DNA from 4 places in the Pectobacterium hainanensis genome. Region 1 is predicted to be linked to each of the others. Evidence: predicted binding sites of a transcription regulator. Region 1 holds the regulator's gene; each other region holds the start of a gene.

Region 1 (6,263 bases):
TATTGGCTGGCACACTTGCCCCTTTGCACGGTGAAATTGGTTTGGCCAAAGGCGTAAAACTGGGGTATTTCGCTCAGCATCAGTTAGAGTTTCTTCGGGCAGATGAATCGCCACTGCAACATCTTATCCGCCTGGCAGAACGGGAAACCGAACAGCAACTACGGGATTACCTCGGTGGCTTTGGTTTTCAGGGTGATAAAGTAACCGAAATAACTGAACGCTTTTCTGGCGGAGAAAAAGCCCGTCTGGTACTGGCCCTGATCGTGTGGCAACGCCCAAACCTGTTACTGTTGGATGAACCAACCAACCACCTTGACCTTGATATGCGCCAGGCGCTGACCGAAGCGTTGATCGATTTTGAAGGTGCGCTGGTGGTGGTTTCGCACGATCGACATCTGATCCGATCTACGACCGATGATCTTTATTTGGTCCACGACCATAAAGTAGAGCCCTTTGATGGCGATCTGGAAGATTATCAAAAATGGCTAGTCGACCTGCAACGTCAGGATAATGCAGCAGACGAGGTAACAAAAGAGAGTACCGCTAACAGCGCTCAAGCACGTAAAGAGCAAAAACGTCGTGAAGCAGAGTTACGTACACAGACGCAGCCACTACGTAAGCAGATCGCTAAACTCGAGCAGCAGATGGAGAAACTCAGCACAGCATTAGCGGAGATCGAAGCCCGTCTGGCAGACAGTGAGCTTTATGATATTCGTCGTAAAAACGAGTTAACAGACTGCCTGCAACAGCAGACCAAAATCAAAAATGAACTGGAAGCAACAGAAATGGCGTGGCTGGATGCTCAGGAACAGTTGGAACAATTAAATCAGTCATTATCCTAGTCGATACCTGTTGCGAGCGGACTAAAAATCATCCGCTCGCAACAATATTTTTTCAACGATAAGCTAGTGCCAAATCAGCAGCACGCACGCTGCGGTCAATATTCCCATCGAAACATTAAAGAGAATCCACGCTTTTTTGCTACGCAACAGGCGGCCTATCATGGTGCCGAACCCCAGCCAAATCACGCCAGAGACCAGGTTGACCAGCACGATCCCCACGCTAATTGCCATGACAGAATGGTAATATTCCTCTCCTGCCAAACTAAAACTCGCGACAGCCCCCAACGCCATCAGCCACGCTTTAGGGTTCAAAAACTGCAACAACCATCCCTGATAAAGTCGGACTGGCTTGGGAGGCGCGATATTTGTTTCCAGCTTTTCATAAGCCGCCGTCGCAATTTTCCACGCCAGCCAAAGCAGATAGGCGCTACCAAGCACTTTGAGGATAAAATGCAAAGACGGGTAAAGTAGGATCAAGCCGCCAACACCAAAGGCCACCAATAACAAGATGCTTTGCATTCCCAGCATAATGCCGAGCATTAACCACAGAGAACGGAAAAAGCCAAAATTGGCGCCGGAGGTCGTTAACAGCATGTTATTTGGCCCAGGTGTAATCGCCGCAACCCAGAGAAAACCCAACATCGAGATAAATAAACTCAGTTCCATGAAATGGGCTCCTCTCGCCCGACAACCGTGATGTCATACCGTTTTTGATAGATGGTTATTTGCAAAAAATAACGATTAACTAGCAGTATCGAAGCTAACAGTGTGATATTGATCGCACAAGATCTGACAACAAGATTTTCTTTACATTATGTATGATGTTTTTCGCCCACTTAGCGGTGCCAGTAATCCCCACGTTCAAACGCTATTGCCGCGACTGATAAGACGTAAAGCCCAATTACAGCCGGTCTGGCAATGCCTCGACCTGCCCGACGGCGACTTTGTCGATCTGGCCTGGAGCGAAGACCCAAATCAAGCCCGAAACAAACCGCGAGTGGTACTGTTTCATGGCTTGGAAGGCAATTTCCATAGCCCTTATGCCCACGGTTTATTACACGCCTGCCGACAGCATGGCTGGTTGGCCGTTATCATGCATTTTCGCGGATGCAGTGGTAAACCCAATCGAATGAAACGCATCTATCATTCTGGTGAAACTGAAGATGCCAGCTATTTTCTACATTGGTTGCAGACGACTTACGGCAAGGTCGCAACGGCCGCTGTCGGTATTTCTCTCGGTGGCAACATGTTAGCCTGTTTGCTGGAAAAACAGGGCGATCGGTGTTTGCTATCTGCGGCCGTGATCGTATCAGCCCCGCTGATGCTGGAGCCTTGTAGCCGACGGATGGAACACGGGTTCTCTCGAGTTTATCAGCACTACTTATTACGTCAGTTAAAGCAAAACGCGACGCGTAAACTGCTCGCCTATCCCGATACGCTGCCCGTCCAATTAGCGCAATTAAAGAAAATTAAACAGCTACGCGAATTTGATGATGTGATTACTTCACGAGCACACGGTTTTCATGACGCGGCAGATTATTATCGCCGCTGTAGTGCGCTACCCTTGTTATCACAGGTAAAAAAACCATTACTGATTATCCATGCCAAAGACGATCCGTTCATGACCCGAGAGGTCATCCCCAATATTTCCCTATTACCTTCTAATATTGAATATCAGTTGACAGATCATGGCGGACACGTCGGTTTTGTCAGCGGTACGCTTCTCAAACCGGAAATGTGGCTGGAGAAACGTATACCAAACTGGCTTGCCCCTCATCTGGGCAGTGCACTTTCTGGATCGCTTCATTCTGGAGAAACATCGTGATTATTCCCTGGCAACAACTCGATCCTGAAACGCTGGATAACCTCATCCAATCATTCGTCCTACGCGAAGGGACCGATTATGGTGAGGAAGAACGCACCCTGGAACAAAAAGTCGCCGACGTTCGCCGACAGTTAGCATCTGGCGAAGTGGTTCTGGTCTGGTCTGAATTGCATGAAACGATCAACATCATGCCACGCGGTCAATTTAACGTCGGTGAACATCAGTCGTATTAGACGAATAAACATGCTAAAACAATGTCTATCGCGGTTGATGACAAACCTTATTTCCCCGCTATCCTCATACGGGCTGAGCATTTTTATTTAGGTAATACGTTGATATCAGGAAGATTCCTGTCTACACAGGAAGGGCTGATTGGGTCCGGTACTGTCAATAATCACCACGTTGTCATCAGGCTATTATCCATTCCTTCTTCTGATGACGTTTGGTCTGTGAGATAGCCACACGGACAAGCGCCACCACCACGGAGTCATGCATCTCATGTCAGATAAGCATCCAATTATTGCGGTAACAGGCTCCAGCGGAGCGGGAACCACCACCACCAGCCTGGCCTTTCGCAAGATTTTTCAGCAACTGAACATGCAGGCGGCGCAACTGGAAGGGGACAGTTTTCATCGCTATACCCGACCAGAAATGGATATGGCTATCCGCAAAGCTCGTGATTTGGGTCGACATATTAGCTATTTTGGCCCGGAAGCCAACGATTTCAGCCTGTTGGAACAATCTTTCATCGAATATGGTCAGCATGGACGGGGGCAAACCCGGAAATACCTTCATACCTATGATGAAGCGATTCCCTACAATCAGGTTCCCGGTACCTTTACGCCATGGGAACCGATGCCTGCGCCAACCGACGTGCTATTTTACGAAGGGTTACATGGCGGCGTGGTCACTGAACAGCACAACGTCGCTCAACATGTTGACCTGCTGGTTGGCGTCGTGCCAATTGTCAATCTGGAGTGGATCCAAAAATTGATTCGTGACATCAATGAACGGGGCCATTCGCGTGAAGCCGTCATGGATTCAGTTGTCCGTTCGATGGAAGACTATATTAGCTACATCACGCCACAGTTTTCACGCACGCACATAAACTTCCAGCGCGTTCCCACGGTGGATACATCCAACCCCTTTGCTGCCAAATCTATTCCCTCTCTGGATGAAAGCTTCGTGGTGATCCATTTCCAGGGACTGGATAATATTGATTACCCCTATCTGCTCGCGATGCTACAGGGATCGTTTATTTCTCATATCAATACCCTCGTCGTCCCTGGCGGGAAAATGGGGCTGGCGATGGAATTGATCATGGCGCCACTGGTACAACGCCTGCTGGAAGGAAAAAAGATCGAGTGAACGGTCAGCGGCACAACAACAATGTTTCGTACCGCTGTGGGAGGCGCACATCAGGCCGGGTAAATCACGCGATATTCCTGACTTCATGGCTATGCGTAACATTGACAACCTTATCCAACATTAACGCCACTGAGCAGTATTTCTCAGCAGACAACGTTACTGCCCTTTCCACCGCTTTATCCGTTAATGCTTTTCCCGTGACCATAAAATGCAGATTAATATGCGTAAACAAGCGAGGGGATTCCGTTCTGCGTTCCGAAGTCAGTTTCACTTCACAATCGATAACATCGTAACGTCCTTTCTGTAAAATCGATACCACATCAATCGCGCTACAACTGCCTACCGACATCAAAACCATCTCCATCGGGCTCGGCGCTTTATCACCCGCATTACCATCCATCAAAATCTGATGCCCTGATGAGGATTCGCCCAGAAACGTTAATCCTTCCACCCATTTAACCCGTGCCTGCATAGTGCCTCCACTAAAAAATTTTTGAAAATTTATACCGTTACTATACAAAAAAAGATGATAACCAGACCTTTGTCATGCTGAAGCGAGACAACACAAGACACTTCCTTCAAGCTGTGTTAAAAACGAAGGTAGAATCTGCCTGTTCTGGACAAACTCAGATACAAGGAAGATGATGGCGTCGCCAGATATTCGGTTCCAGTATATTCCCTGACGTCATTCTGCCTACACGGATTTTGACTTTTTAGCAGTAAATACGCCGTACAGGGAACTCTGAGCCCTGTAATTTGCGCAGTGAATTACAACAGAGGATGATAGCGAATGGTTCTCGGCAAACCGCAAACAGACCCAACTCTCGAATGGTTCCTTTCTCATTGCCATATCCATAAGTATCCATCGAAGAGCACGCTGATTCACCAAGGTGAAAAAGCAGAAACGCTTTACTACATCGTGAAAGGCTCCGTCGCAGTGCTGATCAAAGATGAAGAAGGCAAAGAAATGATTCTCTCTTATCTTAATCAGGGGGATTTTATCGGCGAACTTGGCCTGTTTGAAGAAGGTCAGGAGCGTAGTGCTTGGGTTCGCGCAAAAACGGCTTGTGAAGTCGCTGAAATCTCTTATAAGAAATTTCGGCAACTGATTCAGGTCAACCCTGATATCCTGATGCGTTTGTCCGCACAAATGGCAAGCCGCTTGCAGGTGACGTCAGAAAAAGTGGGTAACCTGGCTTTCCTTGATGTAACAGGCCGTATTGCCCAAACGCTGTTAAACCTGGCAAAACAACCGGATGCCATGACTCACCCGGATGGCATGCAAATAAAAATTACTCGTCAGGAAATTGGACAAATTGTTGGTTGCTCACGTGAAACCGTGGGCCGCATTCTGAAAATGTTGGAAGACCAGAATCTGATCTCCGCACATGGCAAAACGATTGTCGTTTACGGCACTCGTTAATCCCATCTTTAACCGATAAAAAAAGCGTGAAGGCGACTTCACGCTTTTTTTACGCTCTCATGATGACACGCATCAATCGGCGGCATTCACCACGCACTCGACGGCCTTCGCAAACTTCGCCATTCCTTGTTCAATATCATCCATCTCAATGACCAATGAGGGAACAAAACGAATCACATTCGGGCCTGCCATCAACACCATAACCCCTTGCTCCGTTGCCGCTGCCAAAAAGTCATGCGCTCGGCCATGCCACTCCGGTGTCAACTCTGCCCCTATCAATAATCCCATGCCGCGAATTTGCTCGAAAATACCATACTGCTGGTTAATTTTTTCCAACTCACGGACGAACTTATCATGGCGCTCAGCCACGCCAGACAGCACTTCTGGCGTATTAATTGTATCCAATGCAGCTTCCGCTACAGCACAAGCCAGTGGATTGCCACCGTACGTCGTGCCATGCACACCCACCGTCATCACTGAAGCAATTTCTTCAGTTGTCAGCATGGCGCTGATCGGAAAACCACCGCCCAACGCTTTTGCCGTCGTTAAGATATCTGGCGTAATACCGTAATGCATATAGGTAAATAACTTGCTCGTTCTACCCATTCCACTTTGGACTTCATCAAACACCAATAACGCATGATGTTGATCGCATAGCTCGCGCACGCCCTGCAAAAACTCCTGCGTTGCCGGGGTGATCCCCCCTTCACCTTGCACGGGTTCCAGCACGACAGCACAGGTGTGATCATCCATCACGGCCTTAACCGCTGCCAGATCGTTAAAAGGAACATGCACGATATCCGCT
Region 2 (6,263 bases), on a different contig from region 1:
CTGCCGTAATATCATTGACGATAATTTCGGCACCTTGTTCTGCGAGTCCTTTGGCTAATAAGAAACCAATACCTTGCGCTGCGCCGGTGATTAATACTTTTTTATTCTCTAACGAAAAGATGTTCTTCATGTTTATCTCTCTGGTTTATTTTTTAGTTAGAATGTCAGTTGCACTTTGGCGGCTTTCGATTTGTCAGAAGCAAAGAGCAACGCTTTTTCGAGGTCAGTAAAGGTAAATTCGCCGCTGAGTAACGGCAGTGGGTCGATTGTGCCGTCATTCAACCAGTGTACGGATGTTGTAAATTCTTCGGTAAAGCGGAAGGTGCCAACCAGTTTTATCTCTTTTGCAATCAGCATCATCATTGGGAAGTCTGGTATTGCGCTCCCCATTCCAACCTGTACCTGAGTGCCTTTCGCGCGGGTAACTTCCAGGCAACGCGTCACGGATTGAGGGTGGCCGGATACTTCGAATGAAACATCGAAATAGCCTTTCTCTTTCAGGTACTCCGTGAAGTCGCCATTTTGTGCATGTACGACTTTTGTTGCACCCATCGCGGTTGCTAATGTCAGTGAACGTTCACTAATGTCAGCGCAAACAATTTCTGCGGCGCCCATCACTTTTGCCGCGGCTACAACCAGACAGCCAATTGGACCGACGCCAGAGACAAATACGCGTTTGCCACGCACATCTCCAGCCTGGTTAACGGCATGGATCGCGACAGCCAGTGGCTCGGCAAATACCATGACACGTTCATCTGACTGGTTATCAAAAGGAATACATTGTGCGGTGTCTACGATTTTATATTGTGTGAAACCGCCATCGACATGTGGGAAATACATTGCGCTACCGAAGAAGCGCATAGAAACGCACTGGTTCTCTTCATGGGCAAGGCAATATTTACAATGGCCGCACGGCTTGCTGGGATTCACCGCGACTTTCTGGTGAGGCAAGAATTTATCGTTGTCACTTTTTTCTATTGTGCCAATGACTTCGTGACCAAGGATCATCGGTTGTTTAACTTCATAATTGCCTATTTTACCTTCATGATAATAATGAAGATCTGAACCGCATATTCCTCCACGTGTTATTTTTACTAGCGTGCCTTTTCCCTGATAATCATATTCCTGGTGAATAACGTTGACTTTTTTCTTTCCTTCAACCACACAGGATTGTGTACTTTCAATCATGCTGCACCTCACTCATCCACTAAAAGATGCCGCTATGAAACGTTAATTCTAATGTTAAAAGTTTGAACTTCGTCACTATAAATCATGTTACATAACATATGTTACGCATAATGTGACCGAATCAAATGGTTGTTACAAAAACGATGTTACAAATACTGTGACCTATTCACCACATGCCACATGATGATGTTATTGAGGCTTTTTTATCTTTCCTGCGTTCTTATTTCCGTTGACGAAAATCCGCGTTGCTTATTTCACCCTCTTCTTGTTGTGGGTATTTTTTATTGAGCCAGATTTTCTCGTTGTCATTTTACGTTGATTTTATGTTTTTTTATTGTTGGTTATTATTTGTTGGCAGGATGTCATTTATTATCAATGTAAAATTTGGTTATTAAATAAACTAATAATCATGTTTAGTAACTAAAGTAATGCTATTTTTATGACGCTTTATAATATGATCTTTTTCATTATCTATTCGATTTGATGGGGCGAGAAAAGCACCCTGACCCATTGTTTTCTCGTCTTTTTTTTCACAGATGTTTCCCGTTGTGCAGGTTAATATCGTATTACTCTGCTGGGTGATGAAGGAAGAATAAAAAGAAACGCCAAATCCTCCGCTCGGGCATCCGTTGTGAACTCACGAATTCCGTTTTAATGAAGAGTGGTGTTCTTATGTCTGCAAATAATGGCAGGTTGCTAAAGCTCCTGATTATACTCTGTCTTGCTGGTGGGTTATGGTCGCTTCCGGTTCCTGATGGGGTCAAACCCGAAGCCTGGCACTTGATGGCGGTCTTTATTGCTACTGTTGTCGGCTTGATTCTCTCTCCTTATCCCCTTGGCGCGATGGCGATGTTCAGCCTGACGTCAGTCTCAATACTCGGTTTGTTACCCATTAAAGACGTTCTGGCTGGATTCAGCGATCCGACCATCTGGATGATTGCCTGTGCGTTCTTTATTTCCCGCGGATTTATTAAGACCGGTTTTGGTCGGCGTATTGGTCTGCTGTTTATCAGTAAGCTGGGTAATAGCTCGTTGGGGTTGGCTTATGGCCTGGTGTTCACCGATTTGTTGTTCGCACCAGCGATGCCATCCACGTCCGCTCGCTGTGGTGGGATCATCACGCCGTTGTTCCGTTCTATCTCTGAGGCCTATGACTCTACGCCGGAAAAGGGTACACAACGTCGTATTGGTGCTTTCCTGGTGCAATCGATTTTCCAATGTAACGCCATAACTTCTGCCATGTTTATGACATCAATGGCGGGTAACCCAATGGTTGCCAAGCTGGCTTCGCAATTTGGCATTCATATCAGTTGGACCGATTGGGCATTAGCCACCCTGTTGCCTGGTTTTCTGTCACTGGCGCTGATCCCTTACCTGATTTATCGCTTCTATCCGCCTGAGCTGAAAAAGACCTCAGAAATGCGAGCTATTGCGGTTGAACGCTTGCGCGAAATGGGGCGGATGAGCCGCGATGAATGGGTTGTTCTGGGCGTTTTCCTTGGACTGGTGACATTCTGGGTGCTGGGTTCTACGCTGAAAATCGATGCCACGCTGACGGCGTTGGCGGGGTTGAGCGTGTTGTTGTTAAGCCGTGCGTTGACCTGGGATGATGTCGTCGGTGAAAAAGAAGCCTGGCATACCGTCGTGTGGTTTTCCGTATTGATGACGTTAGCAGGGCAACTCAACAAAATGGGGCTGATTGCCTGGTTGGGTGGGTTGGCAGGTAATGCGGTTAGCGGTATGCATTGGTTGCCTATGCTTGGCTTGCTTTTGCTGGTGTACTACTACAGCCACTATCTGATGGCGAGTGCGATTGCCCACATCAGCGCTATGTATGCGATTTTTGTTTCGATTGCTCTGGCAGCCGGGGCGCCACCGATGTTAACGGTGTTGGTTTTCGGTATCTTCAGTAACCTGTTTATGTCTACTACTCACTATTCCAGCGGCCCGGCACCGATCCTGTTTGGTTGTGGTTACATGCCGTTAAGCACCTGGTGGAAGATCGGTTTTTCTATCAGCCTGGTTATTATCCCCATTTGGCTTGGGGTGGGTAGCGTATGGTGGAAGCTGCTTGGCTTCTGGTAAGGCCGGATAACGCTCACGTTTTCAACATCCTTTCTCCCATGACGCGTTTCGCTCCTGTAGCGGGCGCGTCTATCCAACACGCTAAAAGTGACGAAACAGTATAAGATAACGGTGTGATGATGGTTATTCCGGAGAGCGACATGAGCAAGAAGAAAGCGCCGCTGAAGTTGGGAACGTCGGTTTTTCTGATGGTTTCTGTCGTACTTGGCGCAGTGCTGTTGGTGGTGTACTCCTTATTGTTCTTTCGTATCAATCAGTTATCCGAAGATCATCTGCGTGAAAAAGCGTTTTCGATTGCTCGCACACTTGCCGCATCCCCTGTTGTGATTAATGAACTCAAAGGAATTGGCGATCCAGATATCGTCCAGAGTACGGCAGAGACGGTTCGACTCCGTAACCAACTGTTATTTGTTACCGTCACGGATATGAACACGATCCGTCATAGTCACCCGGAGCCGGAGAGAATTGGCGGATATTTTGCGGGACGTGATATCTATCCTGCGCTGCTGGGGATGGAAAATAGCGCAATTAACCGTGGTACGCTTGATCCCGCGCTAAGAGTATTTACACCGGTGTTTGATAGTGACCATAAGCAAGTGGGCGTGGTCGCTTTAGGGATTGCCTTAACCAGTGTACAAAAAGTTATCAGTGATAACCGCTGGATGATCCCATGGGCGATCCTTGCTGGTGCGCTGGTTGGCTGGCTCGGAACGTTGATTTTGGTGAAGGTACTCAAACGGATTATGCTGGGTTTTGAGCCGTTCGAAATCTCTAACCTGTTTGAGCAGCGTAATGCCATGTTGAAGCACATCAAGGAAGGTGTGATCGCGGTTGATAAACAGTCACGTATTACAGTGATTAATGATGAAGCGCGGCGTTTATTTCGTCAGGATAACGCGCTACCGCACAAATCGACAGAGGGTGTGAGTGAACAGTGGCTGGAACATCTGCATCTGACGCAGGTGCTGGAAAGTGGTATTCCCCGCCGTGATGAAGAAATCAATTTTAATGGTCACCTGTTGTTGACCAATACTGTGCCGGTGTTTGTAAAAGGCGATATTATCGGAGCTATCGCGACGTTCCGCGATAAAACGGAAATTAGTCAGCTTTTACAGCGTTTGACCGGTATGTCCTATTACGCGGATGCGTTACGGGCGCAGTCGCATGAGTTTATGAATAAGCTGCACGTGATATTGGGTATGCTGCATTTAAAATATTATTCCCAGTTGGAGGATTATATTTTGAAAACCGCCAATAACTATCAGGCGGAAATTGGCTCCATTATTCGTAAAGTGAAATCACCAGTGATTGCGGGTTTCCTGTTGGGGAAAATTAACCGTGCTCGCGATCTCGGCATTACCTTATCCATTAGTGAAGAAAGTCTGCTGCCTGATACGGATGATGTCGATGCAACCAATGAGTTGATTACGGTGCTGGGTAACCTGATTGAAAACGCGATGGATGCGATCAACGGTCAGGAGAATTGCGAAATCAGCGTCAGCTTCCATCATCAGGATGGTCGTTTGCATGTTACCGTTGGCGATGATGGTCCTGGTATCGCACTGGAGAATCAGACGCGTATTTATGAGCAAGGCTTTTCCACTAAGGGCAGTGGACGCGGTATTGGCCTGTATTTGACCCAACAGAGTCTGGAAAAGATCGGCGGTCAGATCGATTTTGAGTCGGAACCTGAGGTATACACTCAGTTTTTCGTTAATATCCCTTATCAAGTAAGGCTGTTTGACCATGATTAATGTACTGATTGTTGATGACGATGCCATGGTTGCAGAGCTAAATAAATCTTATCTGAATCAGGTTTCTGGGTTTAATTGTTATGCGACCGTACCAACACTACAGCAGGCCAGAAATTTACTGATGCAACCCAATTCTGAAATCGACCTGGTACTGCTGGATATTTATATGCAGCAGGATAACGGGTTGGATTTGTTACCCACGATCCGGGAATTCAGTGAAAAAACGGATGTGATTATTATTTCCTCTGCCAGTGACGTCTATACCATTAAAAAAGCGCTGCACTATGGCGTAGTGGATTATCTGATTAAGCCCTTCCAGTTCTCACGTTTTGAACAAGCACTGACGGCGTACCGTGAAGAAGCCAACTTACTTAAGCACCGTGACTTCGTCGCGCAGTCTGACATTGATAGCCTGATTCGCCGTACCAGCGGCAGCTCAATGAGTGAGCGTAAGAAGCTACCGAAAGGATTGACCAGCTTAACATTGCGTACCGTGTGCGAGTGGATTGAAGGTAATCAGGGCGCTGAGTTTTCAACGGAGATGCTGGCTAACGCGATTGGTATTTCCCGCGTTTCATGTCGTAAATATCTCATCTATCTGGCAGAAACGGGCATTCTTGCGACCAATATTCTGTATGGCTCAACGGGACGACCGGTGTATCTCTACCGCTTACTGCCAGAAAAGCAGGATGCGTTGCGGCAGTATTGTGAATAAAAAGCGGCGAATAAGGTAAACAAAAACAGAAACAAGGCGGGAGCGATCCCGCCTTGTGCTATACACATATACACAATTCAGTGACGATGAAACCAAATGGAGTGGGTTTAGAAGGGATGCGTGATGTTAACAAGTAAATGCAAGACGTTTATTCGATGGGTCAGTATTGCTCTTGTCTCTTTTTTTTATTATCTACTGGTAGGGGGCGTTGGTGCGATTTCCTTTGATAAGGATATTATGTATTTTTCAGAAAAAACGATATCTGTTGAATATCACAGAGCTAGCCTAGAGATGATGCAGGAACATACTAACTCGGTGTATTTAGCTGCGTTCATCGCTTTTCCTATCTGTATGGCTCTGATTCTGATTATTTTCAAAAAGATTAGGTAGTTGCGGTAAACTAAACCGTTACCGATGGCTGTTGCCGAAAAAGCAGGGTTCGCTGCGGCAGTATTGTGAATAAAAAGCGGCGAATAAGGTAAACAAAAACAGAAACAAGGCGGGAGCGATCCCGCCTTGTG
Region 3 (6,263 bases), on a different contig from region 1:
ATAAATGCAATGTTGTCGGTGCCGGGGGTAAGATCGCGAATAAATAGTGTCAGTATCGGGTTGATCGAACCGTTTGCCATCTGGATCATCATGGTAGTGATAAACAAACTGATAATCAGCATTGGATAAGGCAGAGAGGAAAAGACCGCTTTGCCACTCAGACGATCGGCTTTGCTCACTCTTATCATGTTTTCTTTAATCGCAAAGAGCGTAATTAAGAAGCTGATGAAGAGCAGGCCACCGGTGATAAAAAACACAACGCGTAAACCCACATGGTCGGCCAGAAATCCACCAAGTAGTGGGCCAATGATAATGCCGGAGATTTGTCCGGTAGACAGCGTACCCAGCGCCCAGCCACTTTTTTCTCGCGGTACTTGCGAGGCTATCAATGCCATCGCGTTAGGAATATAGCCGGAAGTGAGTCCCATCATGGCGCGCAAGATAAATAAATGCCATACGTTGCTGGCAAAGCCTTGCAGCGTCATGACGATTGCCATTCCCAATGCTGCGCGCAGCAACATGAGTTTGCGGCCTTTGCGATCGGCCAGACTTCCCCATAGCGGTGCCACGATAGCGGAAATCAGAAATGAAGAACTAAAAATTATGCCAGACCAGAGACTCAACGATTCATGTGAATGTACGCCAAGTTGTTCAATGTACAGCGGTAAAAAGGGCAAGATCTGACTCATGGCTAAGCCGGTAAAAAAGCACCCTAGCCAGGCAGAGAATAAGTTGAGTTTCCAGGTTTCCATGGTGCGCGGTAAGCCTTCATCAGCAGATGACCAATGGTGAAAATTAAGCAACCGTACGTCGGATTATTTTAATATCGGCATCAACAAGTAACGGAAGGTGACTAAAATTTCATCTCTTATGAAGAGCATAACATAGCACGCTATCTTGTTGTTTAACTGTCCTTCGGCGATGAGTGAAAAAGAAATAATCGAGGTGTTCGGCCAATGTGCAAATAATTTTGTGATTCATGTCACAAAAAATTGCATTTAAAAATTATGGCGCGTAGAATCCTTTACCAAGAGATAACAACATGACAACGTAATCAAGGTAAAAAAATGCGTAACTTTTTGAAAAAAATCCTGATGGCCTACGTTAATGCATATAAAGACGTACCGCCGGGTGCAATGCACTGATTTCTGTTTAAGAAACAGATAGTTTTAAGAAAAAGATAGCTTTAAAAAAAGACATCTTTAAAAAAAGATAATAGTTGAAAAAGCCGCATTAGCGGCTTTTTGACGTTAATAACCACCTCATTGTCACCCGTTTCACACCGATCTTTTATCAATATCAGTTACAACATATCGGCAATCGCTTTACCTAATGATTGGGTATTTCCTGTTCCGCCTAAATCCCTGGTCAGCGGTGCGATCTGCGGTCCTTGTGACAATACCGTTTCAATGGCCTGCAACACAGCGGCTCCGGCTTCCGGATAGCCCAAATGTTCCAACATCATACTGCCACACCAAATCTGGCCAATAGGATTGGCTAACCCTTTTCCGGCAATATCGGGCGCGGAACCGTGGACGGGTTCAAATAGGCTGGGGAGGCGACGTTCAGGGTTAATATTGGCAGAAGGGGCGATACCGATGGTTCCGGTACAGGCCGGACCTAAATCAGATAAGATATCGCCGAATAAATTGCTGGCGACCACGACATCAAACCAGTCGGGGTGCAGGACAAAATTGGCTGTCAGGATATCAATATGAAATTTATCAACGTTGATTTCCGGATAGTGTTTTGCCATTTCGGCCACTCGGGTATCCCAGTAAGGCATGGTGATGGCGATACCGTTTGATTTTGTGGCTGAAGTCAGATGTTTTTTCGGGCGAGTCATCGCTAATTCGTAAGCAAATTTCAGAATTCGATCGACACCGACCCGTGTCATCACCGTTTCCTGAATCACAATTTCGCGATCGGTTCCGGGGAACATGGTGCCGCCAACGCTGGAGTATTCCCCCTCGGTGTTTTCCCGAACCACGTAGAAATCGATGTCACCAGGGTGACGTCCGGCTAAAGGGGCTTTGACGCCCGGCATCAGTCGACAAGGACGCAGATTGACGTACTGATCGAACTCGCGACGAAATTGTAATAATGAGCCCCAAAGTGAGATGTGGTCAGGCACAATATCCGGCCAGCCGACCGCACCGAAATAGATAGCGTCATACTGACTCAGGATCGAAAACCAGTCGTCTGGCAGCATTTTTCCTTGTTTCAGATAGTAATCGGCGCTGGCGAAATCAAACCAATCCCACTGTATTGATATATCAAATTTTTCCGCGGCGCGTTGCATCACACGCACGCCTTCAGGCATGACTTCTTTGCCAATGCCATCGCCGGGGATAACGGCGATTTTGTGTTGTTTTCCAGACATCTGAGGGTCCTTCTTTTCTCTTGAAAGGTTCACTGAGTGTATTTCTTGCGTTTAGGGTGAACAATTAGCTTAAATGGCAAGGCATTGTTGAATTAAAGAGAAGAATATATGTCGACAGTTAACGACCTGTTTTTTTTCAGTCGTATTGTGGCGTTAGGTAGCCTGACGGCGGTTGCTCGTGAGCTGGGGCTGTCATTACCCGCAGTCAGTAAACGATTGACTCAACTGGAAAAACGTCTGGGTGTTCAACTGATACAGCGGACAACCCGACGATTGGATTTAACGGCAGAAGGCGCGTTGTACGCAGAGGGTGCCGTGCCGATCTTGGCGGAAATCGCTGAACTGGAAAGCGCTGTGGCTAAAAACCAACGCTCGCTTTGCGGTAAGCTTAATGTGAATGCTTCTTTTGGTTTCGGTCGAAGACATGTTGCCCCGTTGGTGTCATCTTTTTCACGGTTACACCCCGATTTAGACATTCAGCTTCAGCTTTCCAGCCAGCCCATTAATTTTCTGGATGCCGGGATTGATATCGATATTCGCGTGGGCGAACCGCCGGATTCACGTTTGATCGCCCGGAAACTGTTGGATAATCCTCGGGTTTTATGTGCATCCCCGGCTTATATTCAACGCGCTGGTATGCCGAAGACGGTTGCCGATTTGTCTGCCCACAACTGTATTGTATTGAGGCAATATGAAAGTGATTATGCGTTGTGGCGTTTTTATCGGGCAGGCAATGAATTTACCCATAAAGTTGACGGCAGCCTGTCGAGCAATGATGGCGAAGTCATCATGCATTATGCGCTGGATGGGCACGGTATTATTTTGCGTTCGTTTTGGGATGTCAGAGGATACCTTGAGCGAGGAGAATTGATCCCTCTGCTGACTGATTACGAGATACCCACCGCAGATATTCACGCGGTTTATCAACACCGTCGGCATATTCCTGCGAGGATCACCGCGTTTATTGATTATCTGTCTGAGCAATTGGCATGAAAAAAGGGAGCTTTTGGCTCCCTGATTTGGCTAAGTGTTTCGATCAGAAACGGTAGTTGGCAGAGATGCTGACGTTACGTGGTTCGCCATAAACAACCGAGCCGTCAATGTTGGTATCATAGGTTTTGTCGAGCAGGTTATTAACATTCGCCTGCAATGACAGGTTTTTTGTAACCTGATAACGACCAAACAGATCGACAAGGGCATAGCTACCTTGCTCTGCGCGCCAGGTGCCGTAAGGCGTAGACACATTCTTGTACACGCGATTCTGCCAGTTAACACCCCCGCCAACGGTGAGGTCAGGCAGTACGGGGAGACGATAGCTGGTGAACAATTTTACCGAGGTTCGTGGCAGATTCGGGTTAACTGCTTTTCCTTCTTTATCCTCTGCAACGTAGCGGGTGGCACCGAACGTCATTTGCCAGTTATCGGTTAAGGCACCATTGATCTCAAATTCAATCCCTTTACTGACGGTGCCATCAATGCCGCGATAGGCGTCATCTGTGGAGCCGATGACCTTTCTGCCGGTTTTCTCTCCCAGATTATCTTGTTCAATGCGGAAGGCTGCCAGCGTCGTCGTCAGGCGACTATTCATCCAGTCGGATTTCAGACCCAGCTCATAGTTGTTGCCGGTAATGGGGGCAAGGTATTTACCATTAATATCCCGATAGGTCTGCGGCTGGAAGATCGATGTATAGCTTGCGTAGGTTGACCAGTTGTCATCAATGTCGAACACCAGACCCGCATACGGCGTTGTATGATTTTTCTCCATATTCTGCGTTAGCGTATCGGTATTCCATTTGGTGTAACGGGCGCCTACGATCAGATGTAGCGGATCGGCTAATGAAATCCGAGTTGCTGTATAGACCGATTTCATATTGGTCTTGTCATCCTTAGCAACACTCAGCGGCTTCCAGTTTGTCTCAGGGTAACGATTATTGTAGTGATAAAGACTTCCGAGGTCTGTTGGGTAAATGTCGTCCCATGAACTCATATATCGGTTGGTCTGCCTGCTGTAGCTCACCCCTGCCATCAATTGGTGCTGACGATCAAACAAGTGATAAGGGCCGCTGGCAAAGATATCCAAAGCGTCGACTTTGCGTTTACCTGTGTTATAACCCGTACCGCCAACCACCGGATAACTTGGCCCATAGAGGCTTTCCATCATGCCGGTTGATTTATCGACCAGTCCATCGAGATACATCATACGGCTATCAAGCTTCATTTCCGTATGCGTGCCGTTGAAGGTTAATTCCCAGTTATTGTCGAAACGATGTTTCAGCGTGGCAAAGACTTTATTAAACGTTTTATCGTTATAGGCCCAATCAGGAGCCGTACTGTCGCTGCGGTCAAAATTTGTCAGGCTCCCGTTGGTATACCATCGGGGCAGCCCGCCCCAGGTCGGGCTGTCTACATTGATTTCCTGATATTCATAACCGACTGATAAGCTGGTATTATCGTTTAGATCGGCATCCAGTACACCATAGAAAAATTTCTTCTGCTGCTGATAGCGGTCAAGCCAGCTATCGTTGTCTTGGAAGCCCGCGATCATGCGTCCGCGAACATTGCCGTTTTCGGTTAATGGCGTAGAAAGATCGGCGACGTAGCGTTGTTTGTTCCAACTGCCATATTCTGCGGAAACATTCCCTTGAAAATCCCGACTGGTCGCATGTTTGCGTACCATATTGATGGCAGCGGAAGGGTTACCTGTACCCGTCATCAGACCGTTAGCTCCACGCACGACTTCCACTCGTTCAAAGAGGGCCGTATCTGAAAGCCCATCTCCCAGATTCCATCGGGATTCGAAGAATGTGGGGATACCATCCACCAGGTAGTTATCAATCAGGAAACCACGTGAGTAATACAGGCTGCGATCCGAATCAGAGGTTTTTGAGGTGATCCCGGTGGTATTGGTCAATACCTCTCCCAGCGTTCCGAGCTGCTGATCTTCCATGCGTTGTTGACTGATGATGCTAACGGACTGTGGGATATCGCGTTGTACCAGCGTCATTTTGGTGCCAGCGGATGTGGTCTTAACGCTGTAATCCTGATATGACGCATCGGTGCTGTCTTGAGCCGAGCCATCAACAACGATGGTATCGTCAGATTTTGTTTCGGCTGCGAAACTGGCTAAAGGCAGTAGTGCAAGTGTAATGCTGGATGCCAGTAATGATAAACCTGATGCACGCTGACGTGATCCCTTCGTCGATGGGTGAGTGAAAGACATTGTTAGCCCTTATTTTTGTTTCATTTTGAGTCCCAAAAAGAATCCTGCCGACATGAATTCTGGCGGGGTTGCGCGATTTTGAGGCTACTCATGGATTGGTAAGTGAAAATGCAAATGAGAAGTATAAATATTTAGAATGTGACTGTAAACATACGTAAACGTCGTTATTGAAACCTCGTTTCAATAACGACATTACCTTTAATATGGTTAGACAAACATGTTTGCTCACTATACCCGTCATACTTCAAGTTGCTTGTGCGTTGGCTGCGCTCGCTCACCCGAATCACTTACTTGAGTAAGCTCATCGGGATTCCCTCACTAGCCGCCTTCATGCAACTCGAATTATTTTGGGTATAAATGCCTCCATCAGGAGGAAAAAAAACGAGGCGTGAATGAGAAATGAATTAATACTAAATTACCGTGGATAACATTTTAATCGGTTTATCTGCCATCGTTTATTTGTGCTGCTATCGGCGATAGAGATATGTTGCCGGAATCGGTTGAGGCGGATATTTGCTATAAATAACTTAACTTGAAGTTGGCTGTTGCGGTGTAATCACCGGAATGGATCAGGTCGTCACGTATTTTTTCAATGCGTGCAGAGAATTGAAGGGTATTTGTGCCGTAGTGCAACGGAATGTCATCCGTCGCATCGTTAAT
Region 4 (6,263 bases), on a different contig from region 1:
CTAGCGCATAAACAAACGCTCGTCCCAGCATCACGCTGTCTGCTCCCAGCGCTATCATGCGAACCACGTCCAAGCCGGTACGAATGCCTGAATCTGCCAGGATGGTAATTTCACCTTTTACCGCATCAGCAATAGCGGGTAAGGCGTGAGCCGTTGACAGTACGCCGTCGAGCTGGCGGCCGCCGTGGTTAGACACCACAATGCCGTCTGCCCCGAATTTTACCGCCTCTCTGGCATCTTCGGGGTCGAGTATCCCTTTGATAATCATTGGCCCTTGCCAGAATTCACGGATCCACGCTAAATCCTGCCATGAAATCGAGGAATCGAAATTTGCGCCCAACCAGCCGATGTAATCTTCCAGCGTTGTCGGTTGACCACGATAGGCGGAGACGTTGCCAAGATCGTGCGGCTTACCGTTTAAACCGACATCCCATGCCCACTGTGGATGCATCATGGCTTGTAACATGCGTCGTCTGGCAGCGTTTGGGCCGCTCATGCCGGAATGGGCATCGCGATAACGCGCGCCTGGAACGGGCATGTCTACCGTAAACACCAATGTTTTTACGCCCGCAGCCTGAGCGCGTTCTAAGGCATTACGCATAAAACCGCGATCTTTCAGGACGTAAAGCTGAAACCACATAGGGCGATTAATCGCAGGTGCGACTTCTTCAATCGGGCAGACTGAGACGGTAGATAAGGTGAAAGGGATACCTTTTTGGGCCGCGGCCCGCGCCGCCTGCACTTCGCCACGTCGGGCATACATACCGGTCAGCCCTACCGGAGCCAACACGACCGGCATCGCGAGCTTCTCGCCAAATAATGATGTTTCCAGACTCAGGTCGGACATATTTTTCAGTATGCGCTGGCGCAGCGCAATATCGGCCAGATCTGCGGTATTACGTCTGAGGGTGTATTCGTTATATGCGCCACCATCGATATAGTGGAAAAGAAACGGCGGCAGCTTGCGCTGCGCCGCTGCACGGTAGTCCGTTGAAGCAGAAATGATCATCGCATTCCCTTTTTCTTGTCTATTCTGGAAACACCGTTAGTGAAATTGCAAATACGCGACATGCGTTTGCAGATATTCCTGTAGGCCGTGCTTGCCGTCAGCGCCGCCGACACCGGATTTACGCCATCCTGCGTGGAAGCCCTGCATTGCCTCGAAATTTTCACGATTGATATAGGTTTCACCGAATTTCAGTTGCTTCAGCGCTTGCATGGCAGTGTTGATATTTTGAGTATAAATCGAAGACGTTAGGCCATATTCGCTATCGTTAGCCATTCTTATCGCCTCTTCCAGCGTATCGAACGTGGCAACTGGCAACACAGGGCCAAAGACTTCTTCATGCATGATAGGCATGTCTTGTTTAACGTCGACCAATAAGGTTGGTGGGTAGAAATAGCCTGTACCGCTTTCTCGCTTGCCGCCAAGGAGAACTTTCGCACCCTGCGAAATGGCTTTCGCTACTTTTTCTTCTACCCGCTGTAATGCCGCCGCGCTGATTAATGGCCCCATATCCAGATCTTTTTTCTCTGCGGTATTGCCAAAAGACACGTGTTCCATTGCTGCTTTGATACGAGAGATAAATTCGTTGTACACGCCTTTCTGTACATAAACACGTTCAGCACAGTTACACACTTGCCCACTGTTGATGACACGAGAACTGACAATCGCTTTCACGGCCAAGTCCAGATCAGCGTCATCCATCACGATGGCCGGTGCTTTACCGCCCAGTTCAAGCGACACCTTCGTGACGTTTTGTGCCGCGGCTGTCATGGTGGCAATGCCTGCCGCGACGCTGCCTGTCAGGCTAACCATGCCGACTTTCGGGTTCGCGGCCAATTCCTGACCTACGGTTGGTCCATAGCCCGTGACGATGTTGAGTACACCTTTCGGTAAGCCGATGCTATGAATGATCTCGGCGAAAATCATCGCATTATTGGGCGTGATTTCACTGGGTTTGATCACAATGGTATTACCTGTAATCAAGGCTGGCGCAGCTTTACGTGCAATCAGAAAGAACGGGAAGTTCCAGGGAAGGATACCCGTTGTCACCCCGATAGCCTTACGGAACACAAAAATGTTCTCATTTGGGCGGTCGCTTTGAATGATTTCACCTTCGTAACGGCGTGCCCACTCTGCCATATAATCAAGATAATCGGCGGTGAATAAAACCTCCGTCTGTGCCAGCCCGTAGGTTTTTCCACCTTCAGCAATGATAATTTCTGTCAGTTCTTTTTCACGTTCGCGAATACCTGCTGCAATCTTATGCAGCCAGACGCCGCGTTCTACGGCGGGTAGCGCTTCCCAACCGGGCTGAGCTGCTTCGGCCGCGTCGATCGCGCTTTTGGCATCTTCCGATGTGCCTTCAGGGATCTGGGAGATAAGTTGTTCTGTCGCGGGATTCACGACATCGATCCATTTGCCGCTGGCGTTTTTAACAAATTCACCGTTGATATACATCTGTTTCTGAATGGTGCCCATGTCAGGTTTCTCCAAGAGATCAGCGATAAAAATAGGGTATTGCAGCCATATAATTAACGGTTGGATAACTTATTGCTCACTAAAAAAACAAAAATGTTATCAAATTGTGATGTTGTTCTCTCAAACCTTTGTGTTTTTGCCATAGTTTCCCCCGGGGTGGCACGGAGAGAAAGGTCACTTTAGCGGCAACCTCCTAGAGTCAAATACATGCCTGACGAATCGGCAAACTTTGGTCGTTAAACGTTATGCGGGGGACCCATCATGACAGTAAAACGCGTACTGAGCCTGGCCCTGGCAGTGAGTAGTATGCTGTTGGCTGGTGCAGCATCAGCAGAAGTGAAGATCGCTTTAGTGGCAAAATCACTGGGAAATGGTTTCTTTGAAGCGGCTAACGTCGGGGCACAGGAAGCCGCAAAGGAATTAGGGGAAGTGAAGGTCATTTATACCGGCCCCACCACCACGACGGCTGAGGCCCAGATTGAAGTGCTTAACGGATTGATCGCACAAGGTGTGGATGCGATTGCAGTATCCGCCAATGACCCAGATGCGCTGATTCCGGTGTTGAAAAGGGCGATGCAACGTGGCATTAAAGTCGTTTCCTGGGATTCAGGCGTCACCAAAGAAGGCCGTCAAATCCACCTTAATCCCTCCAACAATGCGCTTATCGGTGAAACTAACGTCAAACTGGCTGATGATGCGCTGAAAGCGCTTAACCTCGAAAAAGGTGACGTGGCCATCCTTAGTGCGACACCGACGTCAACCAACCAAAATCTGTGGATCGCCGAGATGAGGAAAGTGCTGCCACAGTATCCTTCTATAAACCTGGTTTCCGTCGCTTATGGTGATGATTTATCGGACAAAAGCTACCGTGAAACGGTGGGGTTGCTGAAATCCTATCCTGATTTACGCGTCATTATTTCTCCCTCTTCTGTCGGCATTGTCGCCGCAGCGCAAGCAGTGAAGGATCAGGGGAAGATTGGCAAAGTCTATGTGACGGGGCTGGGTTTGCCGTCTGAGATGGCCGGCGCGGTGAAATCCGGTGCGACGAAAAGTTTTGCCATCTGGAACCCGATTGATCTGGGCTATGCCGCGACCTATCTGGCATACGATCTGGTGAAAGGCACCGCCACGAAAAGCGAAGCGAGTATGGGGCGTTTGGGCAAGGTGAAATTGGATACGGATGGCAACGGCGCGATGGCGGAACCGTTCACTTACGATGCCAGCAATATCGATCAATTTTCTAAAATATTCTGAATCTGTGTTCGGCTTGCCATTCTCTCTGGTAAGCCGATCATCCAGATAGGAGATGCGTAATGGCAGACGCTACGCCACTGTTGTCATTGCAGCACATTGGCAAACGCTTTCCCGGTGTACAGGCGTTAAATAACGTTCGGGTTGATCTGTATCCGGGCAAAGTGACTGCGCTTATCGGTGAAAACGGTGCCGGTAAATCGACGCTGGTGAAGGTGATGACGGGTATTTATCAGCCGGAAGAGGGGGAAATCCGCTATAAAGCCATTCCGATTAAGTTACCGAATCCCGAGTCGGCGCATCGGGTTGGTATTACGGCTATCCATCAGGAAACGGTGTTGTTTGATGAGCTTTCGGTTACCGAGAATATTTTTGTGGGCCACTACCTCACTCACGGTGTGCTGAAACGCCTTAACTGGGCTGCTATGCACCAGCAGGCCCGTGATATTCTGCTCCGTCTGGAAGTGAACATTGATCCGCATACTATTCTGAAAGAGCTCAGTATTGCACAGCGTCATATGGTGGCGATCGCACGAGCGTTATCGTTTGAGGCACAGGTTGTGATCCTTGATGAGCCCACCGCCGCGCTATCTCAACATGAAATTGTCGAGTTTTATCATATCGTCGAGCGCCTGAAGCTCGAGGGGAAAGCGATCCTGTTCATTTCGCATAAATTCGATGAAATTTTTGCAATATCAGATTATTACACCGTATTGCGAGATGGTAACTGTGTCAGCTCTGGCAACATTAACGACATCAGCGAACAACAGATGGTGACGATGATGGTGGGCAGAGAAGTCAGCCAAACGTATCCTAAAATTATCTGTGGGCTGGGGGAGACGGTGTTACAGGTGCAACAGCTCAGCCATCCGACGGAATTTGCCAATATCAGTTTCAGTTTGCATAAAGGTGAAATTCTGGGTTTTTACGGGCTGGTCGGTGCGGGGCGTACCGAACTGATGCAGGCGCTATTTGGTGTCACGCAACCCAGCAGCGGGAACATCCTGATTAACGGCCAGGAACAGCACTTTTCCCATCCTGCGCACGCGATTCAAGCAGGGATTGTTTATGTACCAGAGGAACGACAAAAACAAGGTGCGGTTATTGAGCTCTCTATCAGTCAGAATATCAGCCTGCCGCAACTCAGCCAGCTCAATCCGCATGGCGTTCTTAACGACAGGCAAGAGTGGGCGCTGGCGGAGGACTACGCCAAACGCCTGCAAGTTAAGGCCTCCAGTTGGCGGCAGCCTGTGGGAACGTTGTCCGGTGGGAACCAACAAAAAGTAGTGATTGCCAAATGGCTGGCGACCCAACCGGATATCATCATTCTCGATGAACCAACCAAGGGGATTGATATTGGTTCAAAAGCTGCTGTTCATCAGTTTATGTCTGAGCTGGTTGGACGCGGGTTGGCCGTGATTATGGTGTCGTCGGAGTTACCTGAAGTCATGGGCATGGCCGACAGGATTATTGTCATGCACGAAGGGCTGATGGTGGCAGAGTTTAAGGCCGGTGAAGCCAGTGCTGAAATGATCGTCAGCGCCGCCAGTGGCGCAGGTAAGGAGGCGGCATGATAAAAAGTCTGCTTAAGCAGCGTGAGCTGTTATTGGCGGTAGTGATCGTGTTGATGCTACTGGCGATTGGTATACGCTCACCCGCGTTCCTCGGCATCGGTAATCTGTTGGAGATCTTTAACGACACCTCGATTCTGATCATTCTGGCGCTGGGGCAGATGATGGTATTACTGACAAAAGGAATTGATTTGTCGATGGCTGCCAATCTGGCGCTGACCGGTATGATTGTTGCCCTGATCAATTTCAATTATCCCGAGATTCCGGTATGGACATTAATATTACTGGCGACGGTATTGGGCTTGGTGATGGGCGCAATCAATGGGGTATTGGTGTGGAAAGTGGGTATCCCGCCGATTGTCGTTACGCTTGGCACCATGAGTATTTATCGCGGCGTTATTTTCCTGCTTTCTAAGGGGGGCTGGATTAACGCTCACCAGATGAGCCCTGACTTTCTTAATTTGCCGCGCAGTCCCTTTATTGGATTGCCGTTACTCGGTTGGTGCGCGATTGCAGCGCTGATCCTGGTCGCTTATTTTCTACGCTATAGCCGTACCGGACGGGCGTTGTATACCGCAGGAGGGAATGCGACGGCTGCTTATTACACCGGTATTAATGTCGGGAAAATGCAATTTATCAGTTTCTGTCTGTCTGGGGCACTCGCGGGATTCTGTGGCTACTTATGGATTTCCCGTTTTGCTGTGGCCTATGTGGATGTGGCGAATGGTTTTGAGTTACAGATTGTTGCCGCGTGCGTTATTGGTGGGATCAGCACGATGGGAGGGATTGGCTCGGTGATGGGCTGCCTGTTAGGCGCGCTATTTCTTGGCGTGATTAATAATGCCTTGCCGGTGATTAATGTCTCACCCTTTTGGCAAATGGCGATTTCTGGAGCCGTCATTGTCATTGCGGTGATCCTCAACGAACGTGCCAACAGGCGCAAAGGGCGGATGATT

Evidence for each region. Region 1 encodes CRP, which controls carbon source genes, mostly activating them, when cyclic AMP is high. Its sites were predicted from a motif close to ATGTGANNNNNNTCACAT; they were not measured.
Region 2: a site for CRP is predicted at 1,249-1,266, ahead of idnD (L-idonate 5-dehydrogenase). Genes of this name have one in related genera too.
Region 3: a site for CRP is predicted at 971-988, ahead of azuC (stress response protein AzuC). Genes of this name have one in related genera too.
Region 4: a site for CRP is predicted at 2,590-2,607, ahead of rhaS (rhamnose ABC transporter substrate-binding protein). Genes of this name have one in related genera too.

Annotation. Positions count from the first base shown of each region.
Region 1 covers NZ_JBJYIN010000006.1:227,794-234,056, reverse strand. The annotation lists gene ACKPVM_RS08480 (ABC transporter ATP-binding protein) at 1-842, shown strand, start outside; gene ACKPVM_RS08475 (LysE family translocator) at 906-1,508, opposite strand; gene ACKPVM_RS08470 (hydrolase) at 1,657-2,667, shown strand; gene ACKPVM_RS08465 (YheU family protein) at 2,664-2,900, shown strand; gene ACKPVM_RS08460 (phosphoribulokinase) at 3,166-4,035, shown strand; gene ACKPVM_RS08455 (OsmC family protein) at 4,100-4,507, opposite strand; gene crp (cAMP-activated global transcriptional regulator CRP) at 4,826-5,458, shown strand; gene argD (bifunctional acetylornithine/succinyldiaminopimelate transaminase) at 5,531-6,263, opposite strand, start outside.
Region 2 covers NZ_JBJYIN010000011.1:113,974-120,236, forward strand. The annotation lists gene idnO (gluconate 5-dehydrogenase) at 1-130, opposite strand, end outside; gene idnD (L-idonate 5-dehydrogenase) at 157-1,188, opposite strand; gene ACKPVM_RS12905 (DASS family sodium-coupled anion symporter) at 1,861-3,273, shown strand; gene ACKPVM_RS12910 (sensor histidine kinase) at 3,414-5,027, shown strand; gene dcuR (two-component system response regulator DcuR) at 5,020-5,742, shown strand.
Region 3 covers NZ_JBJYIN010000016.1:99,936-106,198, forward strand. The annotation lists gene ACKPVM_RS16010 (multidrug efflux MFS transporter) at 1-752, opposite strand, end outside; gene azuC (stress response protein AzuC) at 1,068-1,145, shown strand; gene ACKPVM_RS16020 (tartrate dehydrogenase) at 1,304-2,383, opposite strand; gene ACKPVM_RS16025 (LysR family transcriptional regulator) at 2,492-3,376, shown strand; gene fhuE (ferric-rhodotorulic acid/ferric-coprogen receptor FhuE) at 3,420-5,603, opposite strand; gene ACKPVM_RS16035 (fimbrial protein) at 6,120-6,263, opposite strand, start outside.
Region 4 covers NZ_JBJYIN010000013.1:57,732-63,994, forward strand. The annotation lists gene lldD (FMN-dependent L-lactate dehydrogenase LldD) at 1-1,009, opposite strand, end outside; gene aldA (aldehyde dehydrogenase) at 1,046-2,485, opposite strand; gene rhaS (rhamnose ABC transporter substrate-binding protein) at 2,747-3,739, shown strand; gene ACKPVM_RS14065 (sugar ABC transporter ATP-binding protein) at 3,799-5,310, shown strand; gene ACKPVM_RS14070 (ABC transporter permease) at 5,307-6,263, shown strand, end outside.